Magnetospirillum sp. XM-1: one gene and its partner. Each later gene encodes a partner of the first gene's protein in a complex. Links are inferred from orthologs where the notes say so. Each region holds a gene or a part of one and is shown on either strand. Other genes may lie near its edges. The genes, in order: dnaN and XM1_RS21965.

Region 1 (7,336 bases):
ATGCCCCGGTCTCCTACATCACCGAGGAACGGCCCTTCGTCCTTGACCGCCCCATCGACCTGCTGCTGGGCAGCGACGAGAGCCTGCAGGCCGGAGTGGAGACCACGGCGCGCGACCTGTTCGAGCGCACGCTGGAGCATTGGCGCAGTTGGGTGCGCTCGCTGTCGATTCCCTTTGAATGGCAGGACGCGGTGATCCGCGCCGCCATCACCCTCAAGCTGTGCAATTTCGAGGAGACCGGGGCCATCGTCGCCGCCCTGACCACCTCGATTCCCGAGGCGCCCGCCACCCAGCGCAACTGGGATTACCGCTTCTGCTGGCTGCGCGACGCCTATTTCGTCATCCACGCGCTGAACCGCCTGGGGGTGACGCGGACCATGGAAGACTATCTGCGCTTCATCAACGACATCGTCGAGGAGGCGGACGAAGGCGAGCTGCGCCCGGTCTACGGCATCACCCGCGACACCTCCATCGACGAGTTCGCCATTCCTCATCTGACGGGCTATCGCGGTTTCGGCCCGGTGCGGGTGGGCAACCAGGCCCATGTCCAGATTCAGAACGACGTCTACGGTAGCGTGGTGTTGGCCTCGACCCACGCCTTCTTCGACCAGCGCCTGTCCCATCCCGGCAACACGGCCATGTTCGAGCAGCTGGAACGCCTGGGCGGGCGCGCCGTCGCCGTCTTCGACAAGCCCGACGCCGGCCCGTGGGAACTGCGCACCATCGCCTCGGTCCATACCTTCTCGTCGGTGATGTGCTGGGCGGCCTGCGACCGGCTGGCGAAGATCGCCCGCCATATCGGCCAGTCCGACCGGGCCGTCTATTGGCGCAAGGAGGCCGACCGCCTGCATTCCATCATCTCGGCCCGGGCGTGGAACGAGGAGATGGGGACCTTCGTCTCCACCTTCGGCGGAAACGAGCTGGACGCCACCTTGCTGCTGCTGCACGAGGTGGACTTCCTGGCCGCCGACGATCCCCGCTTCGCCGCCACGGTGAACGCGGTGGCGGCCAGTCTGCGGGTCGGCGATTTCCTCTACCGCTACGTGGCCGAGGACGATTTCGGCCGGCCTGCCACCGCCTTCGTCATCTGCGTCTTCTGGTACATCGACGCCCTGGCGGCGCAGGGGCGCCTGGACGAGGCCCGGACCCTGTTCGAGACCGTGCTGGCCCGGCGCAATCTCCTAGGCCTCCTGTCCGAGGACATCGATCCGCGCAGCGGCGAATTGTGGGGCAATTTCCCCCAGACCTATTCCATGGTCGGCCTGATCAATTGCGCCATGCGGCTGTCCCGGAGTTGGGAGGAAGCGTTCTGACATGCCGGGGAATGCCGGGGAGGCTGTGCCCAACCTCTGAGCGGAAACGATCGGTGAAACAGGCCACGAGCCGCAAGAGCAGGCAAGGATAGCTCTCTCCCCGGCAATGTGGATTCCAAGGAACGCCAAAGGCCGCCCCATTCGGGGCGGCCTTTGCACATTACGCGTCAAGAATTAGCGCGTTATGGGCCGCGTTTGCGGGTTATGCGTCACCCGACAAACACCCTACACGTCCAGGTTCGAGACCTTCAGCGCGTTGGTCTGGATGAAGTCGCGGCGCGGTTCGACCACGTCGCCCATCAGGGTGGAGAACACCTGTTCGGCGTCGTCGGCCTGGGCCACCTTGACCTGGAGGAGCGAGCGCACCTGGGGGTCCAGGGTGGTTTCCCACAGCTGTTCCGGGTTCATCTCGCCCAGGCCCTTGTAGCGCTGGATGGCGATGCCCTTGCGGCCGGTGTCCATCACGGCGGCGACCAGGGCGACGGGGCCGGCCAGCACGACTTCCCGCTCCTTGACCATCAGGGAGGCGGCGCGCTCGAAGGTCTCGCGCAGGCGGGGCGCCAGGTCGTGCAGGCGGCGCGCCTCGGCCGAGCGGATCACCGCCGAATCCAGGTGGTGGGTCTCGGTGACGCCGCGCAGCGTGCGGGCGAAGGTGTAGCCGTCGCCCTCCACCCAGGTGCCGGCCCAGCCGCGCTCCAGGTCGGATTCCAGGGCGTCCAGGCGGTTGGCCAGGGCCTCGGCCACGACCGGGCCACGGGTGGCGTCGGTGAGCAGGGCGGAATCCAGGGCGTCGGCGATGGCCGCCTGTTCCACCAATTTCAGCGGCAGGCGCCGGGCCAGCGGGTTGAGCAGGTTCCGCACGGCGCGGGACTGCTCGACCAGGGCGCGCAGGTCGGCGGCGGCCACTTGTGTGCCGTCGGCCAGATTCAGCACGGCGTCGGACAGGCCGCCGTCGATCAGGTATTCCTCCAGCGCCCTATCGTCCTTGAGATAGACCTCGGACTGGCCGCGCTTGGCGCGATACAGCGGCGGCTGGGCGATGTAGAGGTAGCCGCGCTCGATCAGCTCGGGCATCTGGCGATAGAAGAAGGTCAGCAGCAGGGTGCGGATGTGGGAACCGTCCACGTCCGCGTCGGTCATGATGATGATCTTGTGGTAGCGCGCCTTGTCGACGTTGAAATCCTCGCGGCCGATGCCGGTGCCCATGGCGGCGATCAGGGTGCCGATCTCGGCCGAGGACAGCATCTTGTCGAAGCGGGCCCGCTCCACGTTGAGGATCTTGCCCTTCAGGGGCAGGATGGCCTGGTTGGCGCGGTTGCGCCCCTGCTTGGCGGAGCCGCCGGCCGAGTCACCCTCGACGATGAACAGTTCGGACAGCGCCGGGTCGCGTTCCTGGCAATCGGCCAGCTTGCCCGGCAGGGTGGCGATGTCGAGCACGCCCTTGCGGCGCGTCAGTTCGCGGGCCTTCCTGGCCGCCTCGCGGGCGGCGGCGGCCTCGACCACCTTGGTGACCACCTTGCGGGCTTCGGCCGGGTGCTCCTCGAACCACTCGGCCAGCTTCTCGCCCACCAGGTTCTCGACCAGCGGGCGGACTTCGGAGGAGACCAGCTTCTCCTTGGCCTGGGACGAGAACTTGGGGTCGGGCATCTTGACCGACAGCACGCAGGTCAGGCCCTCGCGCATGTCGTCGCCGGCCAGGTTGACCTTTTCCTTCTTGGCGATGCCCGATTCGTTGGCATAGGCGTTGATGGTGCGCGTCAGCGCGGCGCGGAAACCGGCCAGATGGGTGCCGCCGTCCTTCTGCGGCACGTTGTTGGTGAAGCACAGACAGGTCTCGTGGTAGCTGTCGGTCCATTCCATGGACAGTTCCAGGCGCACCACGTCCTTCTCGGCGGCCACCAGGATGGGGGCGTGCAGCGCCTCCTTGGAGCGGTCCAGCCACTGGACGAAGGCCTGGACGCCGCCTTCGTAGTGCAGCAGGACCTCGGCCGTCTCGGCGTGGCGCTCGTCCTTCAGCATCAGGGTGGCGCGCGAGTTGAGGAAGGCCAGTTCGCGCAGCCGGTGCTCCACCGTGTCGAAATCGAAATCGGTGTGGGAGAAGGTGCCCTTGGAGGGCAGGAAGACCACCTGGGTGCCGGTGCGGTCGCCGCACTCGCCCACCACGGCCAGCGGCGCCTCGGGCTCGCCGTGGCGGAAGCGCATGAAGTGCTCCTTGCCGTGGCGCCAGATGCGCAGTTCCAGCCATTCCGACAGCGCGTTGACCACCGAGATGCCGACGCCGTGCAGACCCGACGAGATGCGGTTGGAGTTCTGCTCGAACTTACCGCCGGCGTGCAGCTTGGTCAGCGCCACCTCGGCGGCCGAGATGCCTTCCTCGGGGTGGATGTCCACCGGGATGCCGCGGCCGTTGTCGGTGACCAGCACCGAGCCGTCGGCGTTCAGCACCACGTCGCAGCGGTCGCCGAAGCCGTTCATGATCTCGTCGACGGCGTTGTCCACCGCCTCGTAGATCATGCGGTGCAGGCCCGACCCGTCGTCGGTGTCGCCGATATACATGCCGGGACGCTTGCGCACCGCTTCCAGACCGCGCAGCACCTGGATCGATCCGGCGCCGTATTCCTCGGCTCCGTTCGCGCTGGCGTGGGGATCGTTGGGGGTCATGGGTTCGGTGCTCATCACGTCATTACCTTGTCTGGGGCGACCGTGGCGTCGGTCACCCGGAAAAACTGGGCCCTTTCTCCGAAACCGGCGAACAGCAGCGCGTCGGTTCCGGTCATCCAGCTCTGCGCCTTCAGTGCGCAAAGCTCGTCGTACAGGGCGGCGCGCCGGACCTCGTCCAGATGGGCCGCCACCTCGTCCAGCAGCAGCAGCGGCGCCCGCCCGCCCGTCTGGTCCTGGACCCGGCCCTGGGCCAGCACGATGGACACCAGAACCGCCTTCTGCTCGCCGGTGGAGCATTGCCCCGCCGGCAAATCCTTGGGCACGTGGCGCACCAAGAGGTCCGAACGGTGCGGACCCATGGTGGCGGCCCCGGCCGCCTCGTCGCGCGCGCGCGCGAATCGCAGCGCGCTTTTGAACCTGTCCTCGGCCTCGTCGGGAGAGGCGCCTGAGGCCAGCCAGCCCTCGATCTCGCCCTCCACCCTCAGCCCGGCGGCGGGAAACGGCCCCAATCCGGCGCGGCAGGCCGCGTCCAGGCGGGCGATGGTCTCGACCCGGGCCTGGGCGATCCTGGCGCCATGGCGGGCCATGCCCTCTTCCAGCGCCGCGATCCAGGCCGGGTCCGTCCTCGGCCCGCCGTCGCGGGCGGCCCGCATCAGGCGGGTGCGTTCGCGCATGGCGTGCTCGTAGGCCCCCGATTCGGCCCCATGGCCGGCGACCAGCCCGAACACCAGGCGGTCAAGGAAACGCCGCCGTCCGCTCGCCCCCTCGATGAACAGGCGGTCCATGGCCGGGGTCAGCCACAGCGCCGAAACCAGTCCGGCCAGATCGCCGGGCTTGGCCGGCTTGCCGTCGATGCGCACCGAGCGGCGTTCGTGTCCGGCCTCGCGGCCCGTTCCGATCTCCACCCGTCCCGCCGGCCCGTCCAGGCTTGCCGCCACCGCCCAAGGCGATCCGGCCGGCAATCCGTGGCGGGTGATGTCCGCCGCCCCGGCGCGGCGCAGGCCGCGGCCCGGAACCAGGAAGGACAAAGCCTCGAGGATGTTGGTCTTGCCGGCGCCGTTGGGCCCCGTCAGTACCACCGGACGGTTGTCCGTCTCGAGGCGTAGCGTCCGATAACAGCGGAAATCCGCGAGCGACAGGCGGCGGATCGCCGGCCGCTCGGTTTCCGTATGGGGCACCGGAACGCCGATCACACCCGCATGGGCATCAGCACGTAGACAGCGCCGCCATCGGTCATCTCGCGCACCACGGTGGGCGAGGCGGCGTCGGCCATGGCGAAGCGGGCGGTGTCGCCCTCCACCTGGGCCAGGATATCCATCAGGTAGCGCGAGTTGAAGCCGATCTCGAGCGGCGTCGAGGTGTAGTCGGCCTCGATCTCTTCCACGGCGCTGCCGTTTTCGGCGCTGGAGGCGGACAGGGTGGCGCTGCCCTTTTCGAGCGCCAGCTTGATGGCCCGGCTCTTCTCGGTGGAGATGGCCGAAACGCGGTCGACGGCCTGGGCGAAGCTCTTGCAGTCGACCACCAGCACCTTGTCGTTGTCGGCGGGGATCACCCGTTCGTAATCGGGGAAGGTGCCGTCGATCAGCTTCGACGTCAGCACGGCGTCGCCGAAGGCGAACTTCAGCTTGGTCTCGGACAGCGACACGGTGATCTCGCCGTCGGTCTCGTCGATCAGCTTGCGGATCTCGGCCACGGTCTTTCGGGGCACGATGATGCCGGGCATGCCGGCGGCGCCGTCGGGCAGGGTGATCTCCACCCGGGCCAGACGATGGCCGTCGGTGGCCACGGCGCGCAGCACGTCCACGCCGTCCGCCTTGGCGGCATGCAGGTAGATGCCGTTCAGGTAGTAGCGGGTCTCTTCCGTCGAGATGGCGAAGCGGGTGCGGTCGATCAGGGTCTTCAGCTCGGCCGCCGAGAGCGAGAAGCTGAACGGCAGGTCGCCGCCCGACAGGACCGGGAAATCCTCGACCGGCAGGCAGGCCAGCGAGAACTTGGAGCGCCCCGAGCGCAGCGTCAGCTGGCCGCTTTCGGAATCATGCTCGATCTCCACCTGGCTGCCGTCGGGCAGCTTGCGCACGATCTCGTAGAAGGTGTGGGCCGGGGCGGTGGTGGCGCCGGGGCGGACCACGTCGGCGGGCACCGATTCGATGATGTCGAGATCCATGTCGGTGGCGTTCAGCGACAGAAGGCCTGAACGGCCCTCGAGCTTGACGTTGGACAGGATCGGAATGGTGGTCCGGCGTTCGACGACGCTCTGGACGTGGGCCAGCGACTTCAACAGCGCGGCGCGCTCGATGGTCAGTTTCATGGCGTTCTGCTGATACCCATATGATTCGTTACTGCCCCCCTTCAGGCAGGGTTGGGCAGTATATCACAGGCGCCGGAGTCCAAAAGCGATTTCGGGGGCGGGGAGAGGGGCTGGGACGCTTGTTGCATGGCGGTGGGAGCGGCCACGGCAAATGCGGCCGAGACGGCCGCGCTCCAGGGGAAAATGCGACGTGTTTGGGGCGCGGGCATCCTGCCCGCCCTGGCGTGCCGCCTGGAGGGTTCCCTATCCCTGCAGCATGCGGCGCAGCAGTTCCACGTCCTCGGCGAAGTTCTGGTCCACTTCCTTCAGCTCCTCGACCTTTTTCACCGCGTGCATGACGGTGGTGTGGTCGCGGCCGCCGAACTTGCGGCCGATCTCGGGGAGCGAGCGCGAGGTCAGCTGCTTGGCCAGGTACATGGCGATCTGGCGGGGACGAGCCACCTGGCGCGAGCGCCGGGCCGAGGACATTTCCGCCAGCTTGATGGTGAAGTGCTCGGCGACCTTCTTCTGGATCTCCTCGATGGTGATCCGGCGGTCCGAGGCGCGCAGCAGGTCGTGCAGCACTTCCTGGGTGGTCTCGAGCGTGATGGTGCGGCCCACCAGCTGGGAATGGGCGACCACGCGGTTCAGCGCGCCCTCCAGCTCGCGGACGTTGGAGATGATCTTGTGGGCCAGGAATTCCATGACCTTCTGGGGCACGATGACGCCCATCTGCTCGGCCTTGGACTGCAGGATGCCGAGGCGCAGCTCGTAGGTGGTGGCGTGGATGTCGGCCACCAGGCCGCAGGCCATGCGCGAGCGCAGGCGCTCCTCGATGCCTTCCAGGTCCGACGGCGACTTGTCGGCCGAGATGACGATCTGGCTGCCCTGGTCCACCAGGGCGTTGAAGGTGTGGAAGAACTCCTCCTGGGTGGCGTCCTTGCCGGCGATGAACTGCACGTCGTCGATCATCAGCACGTCGACGGAGCGGAACTGCTCCTTGAACGACATGGTGTCCTGGCCCCTGAGCGCCCGGATGAAGCGGTACATGAACTTCTCGGCCGAGAGGTACAGC
Region 2 (7,476 bases), 4.8 Mb from region 1 along the record:
CCGAGCGCAACACCAAGGTCATCGCCGTCAGCGTCGATTCCCACTTCACCCACCTGGCCTGGAAGAACACTCCGGTGGAAAAGGGCGGCCTGGGCAACGTCCAGTTCCCCATGGTGGCCGACCTGACCAAGAACATCGCCAAGTCCTTCGGCGTGCTGATCAATGATTCGGTGGCGCTGCGCGGCACCTTCATCATCGACAAGAACGGCGTCGTGCAGTCGGCCCACGTCAACAACCTGCCGCTGGGCCGCAACGTGGACGAGGCGCTGCGCCTGATCGACGCGCTGCAGTTCACCGAGGAGCATGGCGAGGTGTGCCCCGCCGGCTGGAACAAGGGCAAGGCCGGCATGAAGGCCAACCCGAACGGCGTCGCCGAGTACCTGGCCAAGCACGCTTCCGAGCTGTAGGCCTTTCGTCGAGTCCGAAGGGGCGCACCGCTTGCCAGCGGTGCGCCCCATCCTTATGCTGTAGCGCAACAACATCGTAACCAAACCGGGAAGCTGTCCATGGCGCACCACCACTCCAAGGTTCTGATTCTGGGCTCCGGGCCCGCCGGCTGCACCGCCGCCATCTATGCGGCGCGCGCCAATCTTGAACCCATGCTGGTGGCCGGCCTGCAGCCCGGCGGACAGCTGACCATCACCACCGACGTGGAAAACTTCCCCGGCTTCGCCGAGGCGGTCCAGGGCCCCTGGCTGATGGAGCAGATGCAGGCCCAGGCCGAGCATGTGGGCACCCGCTTCATGGACGACACCATCGTCTCGGTGGACCTTTCCAAGCGTCCGTTCACCGCCGTGGGCGATTCGGGCGACACCTATACCGGCGACACGCTGATCATCTGCACCGGCGCCACCGCCCGCTGGCTGGGCATCGAATCGGAAAAGAAGTTTTCGGGCTTCGGCGTCTCGGCCTGCGCCACCTGCGACGGCTTCTTCTTCCGCGGTAAGGAAGTTGCTGTGGTCGGCGGCGGCAATTCGGCGGTGGAAGAAGCCCTCTACCTGGCCGGCATCGCGTCGAAGGTGACCCTGATCCATCGCCGCGACGCGCTCCGCTCGGAAAAGATCGCCCAGGACCGCCTGTTCGCCAATTCCAAGGTGTCGGTCGCCTGGGACAGCGTCGTCGACGAGATCGTCGGCGACAGCAATCCCCCCGGCGTCACCGGCGTGCGCATCAAGAACGTCAAGACCGGCGCGCTGTCCGTGCTGCCGGTGGACGGTGTGTTCATCGCCATCGGCCACACCCCCAACACCGACCTGTTCAAGGGCGCGCTCGAGATGGACGAGGAGGGCTACCTGATCACCAAGGCGGGCGCCACCTCCACCAATATCCCCGGCGTGTTCGCCGCCGGCGACGTGCAGGACAAGATCTACCGCCAGGCCGTCACCGCTGCCGGCACCGGCTGCATGGCGGCGCTGGAAGCCGAACGCTTCCTCGCGGCGCATGGACATGGCGGTTAAGTTACGGCACAGTAGCCTGCAATGATTGGGGAGGCGGAAAAAATAATCCGCCAGGGGAGGAGACCGGTCGCACCATGGACTGGGACAAACTGAGGGTTTTTCACGCCGTGGCCGAGGCCGGCAGCTTCACCCATGCGGGCGAAGTGCTGAACCTTAGCCAGTCGGCCGTCAGCCGCCAGATCAGCGCGCTGGAGGAAAGCCTCAACCTCCCCCTCTTCCATCGCCATGCCCGCGGCCTGATCCTGACGGAGCAGGGCGAGCTTCTCTACAAGACCGCCCGCGACGTGTTCTCCAAGCTGGCCATGACCGAGGCGCTGCTCACCGAAAGCCGCGAGCGCGCCCAGGGACCGCTGAAGATCACCACCACCGTGGCCTTCGGCTCTTTGTGGCTGACGCCCCGCATCAAGGACTTCCTGGACGCCTATCCCGACATCTCGGTGACCATGGTGCTGTTCGACGGCGAGCTGGACCTAGCCATGCGCGAGGCCGACGTGGCCATCCGCATGATGCCGCCGCGCCAGCCCGACCTGATCCAGCGTCACCTCTTGTCCATGAACTACGCGGTGTTCGCCGCGCCGTCGTACATCGAAAAGTACGGCATGCCGAAATCCGCCGACGATCTCGACAACCACCGCATCATCGTCTACGGCGACGACACGCGGGTCTCGGCCCCGGTCTCCAACGTCAACTGGCTGCTGGAAGCGGGCGCCTCGCCCGACCGCCCGCGCAAGCCGGTGCTGGAGGTCAACAACATCTACGGCATCTACCGGGCCGTCAAAAGCGGGCTGGGCATCGCCGCCATGCCGGATTACCTGCGCGGCGAGGCGGAAAGCCTGGTTCCCATCCTGCCCGAGCTGAAGGGGCCGAAGGTCGAGGCCTACTTCGTCTATCCCGAGGAATTGCGCCATTCCAAGCGCATCACGGTGTTCCGCGACTTCCTCCTGGGCAAGATCGCCGAATCCGCCTGATCGGGCAAAGACCCTACCCGAAAGCATAAGGCATGCGCTGGAAGCATGCCTCTGTCCAGCTTTTTGGTGTGGTTCGAAATCATTTCCTGCCGTAAATCAATACCTACGACGTGCTGCACCGCAGCAGGTCCCGAGTTCGGCGGGTTCCGCCACATCGTTCCCAGGTGCAATGCCTGGGTTCCGGGTCTTCGGACCCTACGTCTCCTAGACGTGAAGCCTCCCTGTTTGACTTTACCCCCCGGTGCATAACCGGGGGGTTTCTTTTTGGGCCGCTCGCGCTATAGTCGCCCCATGGGAACATATGGTGATCAAGCGCCGACGGTGTGCCGGGATTGCGGAGCCTTGGGAAACGGCGAGGCCGCCTGCCCCGTCTGCGGCTCGGCGCGGCTAGTGCGTCATGCCGAATTGCCGGATCTGTGCATCGCCCATATCGATTGCGACGCGTTTTACGCCTCGGTGGAGAAGCGCGACAACCCGTCCCTGATGGACAAGCCGGTGATCGTCGGCCATCCGGGCGGGCGGGGCGTGGTGACCACCGCCTGCTACGTGGCGCGCAAATTCGGGCCGCGTTCGGCCATGCCCATGTTCAAGGCGCTGGAACTGTGCCCCCACGCCGTGGTCATTCCCCCCGACATCGCCAAATACAAGCGGGTCAGCGCCGATATCCGCGCCCTGTTCGAGAAGGCCACGCCCCTGGTGGAGCCGCTTTCCCTGGACGAGGCCTATCTCGACCTGTCGCCGGGGGTGCGTCTGGTGGAACGCCCGGCCGCCGTGCTGCTGGCCCGGCTGGCCCGCGCCATCCGCCGCGAGGTGGGCATCACCGTCTCGGTGGGCTTGAGCTACAACAAGTTCCTGGCCAAGATGGCGTCCGACCTTAACAAGCCCGACGGCTTCTCGGTAATCGGCCGGGCGGAAGCCGCCGCCTTCCTGGCGCCCCGCCCGGTGACCGCCCTGTTCGGCATCGGCCAGGCCACGGCGGCGCGCATGGCCGAGCAGGGCATCACCACCATCGCCCAGTTGCAGTCGCTGGCCGAGGCGGAGTTCGTGGCGCGCTGGGGCAAGTTCGGCCGAAGGCTGGCTGGCATGGTGCATGGCATCGACACCCGCCCGGTCAATCCCGACCGCCCGACCAAGAGCGTTTCCACCGAGACCACCTTCGCCCGCGACATCCGCGATGCCCGCATGCTGGCCGAGGCGCTGGCCCCCCTGGCCGAGGGGGTGGCGCGGCGCCTGGACCGCGCCCATCTGGCGGGACGGACCGTGGTGCTGAAGCTGAAAACCGCCGATTTCAAGGTGGTCACCCGCCACCACCGCCTGGCCGATCCGACGACGCGGGCCGACGTCATCCTACGGGCAGGACTGGCCCTGCTGGAGCGTCAGGCGGACGGCCGCGCCTTCCGCCTGCTGGGCATCGGCATGGCCGATCTCTGCCCGGCGGAAGAGGCCGACCCGCCCGGTCTGTTCGGATAGGCTGCCAATGAATTTGCCTAAGGGGGATGCCCAGGCCCTCTCCGCTCGTCATGGCCGGGCTTGACCCGGCCATCCATGGACCCCCGGGACAAGCCCGGGGGTGACGAACAATAAAAGCTCTACCGCCGCGGTCCGGGCGATTCCAGGAACTCGGCCACCGCCTGATAGAGCTGCTTGCGGTTCTTTTCGATCAGGGCGGCGTGGGTGGCCTCGCCCACCATGACGTAGCGCTTGTAGGGCGAACCGGTCAGGCGGTTGAACAGCTTCATGCCCATGGCGGGCGGCGCCTCGGCGTCCCACTCGCCCTGGATCACCAAGGCGGGAATGGACAGGCGCTCGGGGTTCCAGCGCGGCTTGTTGGACGCCCAATAGCGCATGGTGTCCAGCACCACGCCGTTGGGCGCGCGCACCGTGTGGGGGGTGGCGGGTTCGGGGTCGCTGGCCAGGGTCGCCTTCAGCCAGTCGCCGAAGACGGCCTTGGGCAACACGCCGTCGCGCTTGGCCTCGGGCACCGCCTTCAGCCAGATGTCGCGGGCCTCCCTGGGGTCCACCTGTCGCCAGGCGGGCACCCGGGCCAGTTCGGCGTCGGTGGGCGGCGTCACCTCGCGCAGCCATTGCGGCGCGTAGAGCACCAGCCGCTCCACCTTGTCCTGGGCGGTGTTGGCGTAGGTCCCCGCCAGGGTGGCGCCCCACGACCAGCCGACCAGCACCAGACGCTGGGCATTGCGCCGGGACAGAATGAAATCCACGGCGCGGGTGACGTCTTCGACCGCCTCGGCGGTGTCCACCACGGGGGCGTTGGCCTCGGGCGTCTGCTTCATCTCAGGCGGGCGGCCCGACTTGCCGTAGCCGCGGATGTCCAGGGTATAGACGTCGTAGCCCCGGGCCACCATCCAGTCCATCCAGCTCTGGCCGTCCACCGCCATGTCGAAGGAGGAATGGGCGGGATAGGTGGCGCCGTGCAGGAACAGCACCGTCTTCTCCGGCTTGACGTCGTAGAGGTTGGCGGGATGCTTGTTGCGGATGTAGAGCTGCTGGTCGGGCCACTTGCTGCCGATGGAGAACTCCTCGGTCACCGTCTCGGCCCGGGCGGGCAAGGCCGCCGTCACCAGAATCGCGGCGGCAACCAGGCCGCCCCGCCATCCCATCTTGCTCATCATCACCCATCCGCTCCCATGTTGCTCATGCCGCCCCAGCGCCTACCGGCAGGCGCACGGTCACCACCGTACCCTCGCCGGGAAGAGAAGCCAATTCCACCCTGCCGCCATGCAGATCGACGAAGCGCTGCACCAGGGCAAGGCCGATGCCCGAATCGTCGTCGCCCTGGCCGGCCGGCAGCGCCTCGCGGCGGCCACCCGCCACGAAGCCGCCAAACAGGCGTTGCCGCTGCTCGTCGGAAAGGCCGGCGCCGGTATCGCTGATGGTCAGCGCCAGCTCGGTCGGCCTGCGCTCGGCCCGCACCGTCACCCTTCCGCCCGAAGGCGTGCGCTTCAACGCGTTGCCCAGCAGGTTGAACATCACCTGACGCAGCCGGCGCTCGTCGGCGACGATCCAGCCGATGTCCAGCGGGCAGTCGAAATCCAGGTGCAGCTTCTTTTCCCGCACCCGTTCGCGCACCAGCCCCAGCACCCCGGACAGCATGGGGTGGATGTCGACGGTGTCGAGCTCCAGCGCCATCTGGCCGGCCTCGATGGCGGCAAGGTCGAGGATGTCGGAGATCAGCGCCTGCAGCCCCTGGCCCGCCTCGGTGATGCCCTTGGCGTATTCGTGCTGGCGCTTGTTGAGCTTGCCGAAATACTCGGCGGCCAGCATCTCGGAGAAGCCGATCACCGTGGTCAGCGGCTTTCGGACCTCGGCCGAGACGTTGGCGATGAATTCGCTCTTCAACAGGTCGGCGGCGGCCAGCGCCTCGTTACGTTCACGCAGCGCGCGCTCCACCCGGGCTGAATCGGTGACGTCCAGCCAGGTCAGCAGCATGGCCCCGTCGGGCAGCGGCACCGAGGCGAAATCGACGATGGAATCGTCCAGGCGCTCGACCCGGCCGCTCTGGGGCGCCCGGGTGTTGAACAGGGCCATCAGGCGCTCGCGCATTTCCGGCCAGACCGAGGTGCGCTCGGCGCCGCCCTCGAAATAGGGACGGTGGGCTTCGACCAGCTCGTTGACGTGGGGCTCGGCCTCCAGCATGGGAGCCGGCAGGTTCCAGATGCGGGCGTAGGCGGGATTGAACAGGCGCAGGCGCCCGTCGCCCCGAAACACCGCCACGCCCTCGTGCAGGTGGTCGAGGGTTTCGCGCTGCACCGCCAGCGCGGTGTTGAACGAGCGCTCCAGCGCCAAGGTGTCGGTGACGTCCTCGTAGGTGAAGATCAGGCCGCCATAGGGATGGGCGGCGATCATCCGGCGCAAGGTGCGGCCGTCGGGCAGGTGCAGCAGGGTCTCGGCGGCGTCGATCAGCGAGATGAACCGCTTCAGCTCGTCTTCCTTGTAGGCGCGGTAATCGGCCACCTCGGGCAGCAGGCGGCGTTCGCGCAAGGAATCCAGCACGGCGCCGTAGGTGGGCTGGGCCGTCAGCCAGTCCGCCTCCAGCCGCCACAGCCGGGTGAAGGCGGTGTTGAAGAAGGTGAGCCTTGTGTCGGTGGAGAAGATGGCGATGGCGGTGGCCAGGTGCTCCAGCACCTGGGCGTGGGCGCTGGCGTGGCGGCCCAGTTCCACCTGCAATTCCTCGATGCGGGTGAGGTCCATGGCGTAGCCGGCGGTCAGCAGCCCGCCGTCGCTGGTCTCGAACGGCGCCTCGATAATCTCGGTGAAGCGGCGTTGGCCGCCCAGCACCAGATGGAAGGATTCGGCGCGGGACTCGCCCGCCGCCCGCGCCCGGGCGGCCAGGGCCCGGGCCTCGCGCACCGAACCGTCCGAGGCCAGCTCGATCTGGCCCGCCACCGCCGCCTGGGGCGAGGCCACGTCCACCGCCCTGGCATAGGCCCGGTTGACGTGCAGCAGCGACAGATCGTCGTCGCGCACCCAGACGGGAATGGGCAGCATGCCCAGCAGGCCCTCGATCCGTTCGCGCTCGGCCACCAGCCCGGCCAGACGGGACGCCAGTTCCGCCTCGAAGGCGGCCCCTTCGGTGACGTCGTGCATCCAGACCAGATCGGCCAGCCCCTGGCCGTCGGCCCCGGCGGCGCGGATGCCCACCGCCCGGACACGGCGGCCGCCGTCGCGCAGGCGCAGTTCCAGCTCGAAGCCCTGGCCCTCCTCGCGCAGGCGCGACGCAGCACCGTCCAACTGGGCGGCATCGGCGGCGGCGAAGGATTCCAGCACGTCGGTGAAGGTGGATTGGGTGCCGCCGAACAGGCCCAGCAGCACGGCCAGCCGGCGCGAGCAGATCTCGCGCTCGCCCCCCAGCCAGGCATAGAAGCCGTCGGGCGCCGCCAGCAGGCTTTCGCCCAGGCGCTCGGCCAGGGCGGCGGAGCGCGCCGCCTCGGCGGCAAGCCCCGCCATGCGCCAGCGCAGCAAGAGCAGCGCCGCCACGGCGGGCACCAGGACCAGCAGGGCGCCGATGCCCAGCGACAGGGGGTCGAAGCGCA

Evidence for each region.
Region 2: the proteins of dnaN (region 1) and XM1_RS21965 are in contact, whole or in part, in a solved structure (PDB 1OK7), measured with the Escherichia coli proteins. The link is inferred for Magnetospirillum sp. XM-1 from one-to-one orthologs.

Annotation. Positions count from the first base shown.
Region 1 is NZ_LN997848.1:877-8,212, reverse strand. The notes cover bases 4,224-7,052. They hold dnaN (DNA polymerase III subunit beta), read right to left. Parts: upstream 6,283-7,052; coding sequence 5,164-6,282; downstream 4,224-5,163. Other genes in these bases: dnaA (chromosomal replication initiator protein DnaA), read right to left, coding at 6,526-7,052; recF (DNA replication/repair protein RecF), read right to left, coding at 4,224-5,167. Also shown: XM1_RS00025 (glycoside hydrolase family 15 protein), read left to right, coding at 1-1,313; gyrB (DNA topoisomerase (ATP-hydrolyzing) subunit B), read right to left, coding at 1,539-3,989; more of recF, read right to left, coding at 3,989-4,223; more of dnaA, read right to left, coding at 7,053-7,336. UniProt on the Escherichia coli protein: Confers DNA tethering and processivity to DNA polymerases and other proteins. Acts as a clamp, forming a ring around DNA (a reaction catalyzed by the clamp-loading complex) which diffuses in an ATP-independent manner freely and bidirectionally along dsDNA.
Region 2 is NZ_LN997848.1:4,806,110-4,813,585, forward strand. What follows is about bases 1,837-4,805. They hold XM1_RS21965 (DNA polymerase IV), read left to right. Parts: upstream 1,837-2,716; coding sequence 2,717-3,895; downstream 3,896-4,805. Other genes in these bases: XM1_RS21960 (LysR family transcriptional regulator), read left to right, coding at 1,837-2,425; XM1_RS21970 (alpha/beta hydrolase), read right to left, coding at 4,015-4,805. In the rest of the region: XM1_RS21950 (peroxiredoxin), read left to right, coding at 1-407; trxB (thioredoxin-disulfide reductase), read left to right, coding at 507-1,457; more of XM1_RS21960, read left to right, coding at 1,532-1,836; more of XM1_RS21970, read right to left, coding at 4,806-5,055; XM1_RS21975 (PAS domain-containing sensor histidine kinase), read right to left, coding at 5,078-7,476. UniProt on the Escherichia coli protein: Poorly processive, error-prone DNA polymerase involved in translesion repair and untargeted mutagenesis. Copies undamaged DNA at stalled replication forks, which arise in vivo from mismatched or misaligned primer ends.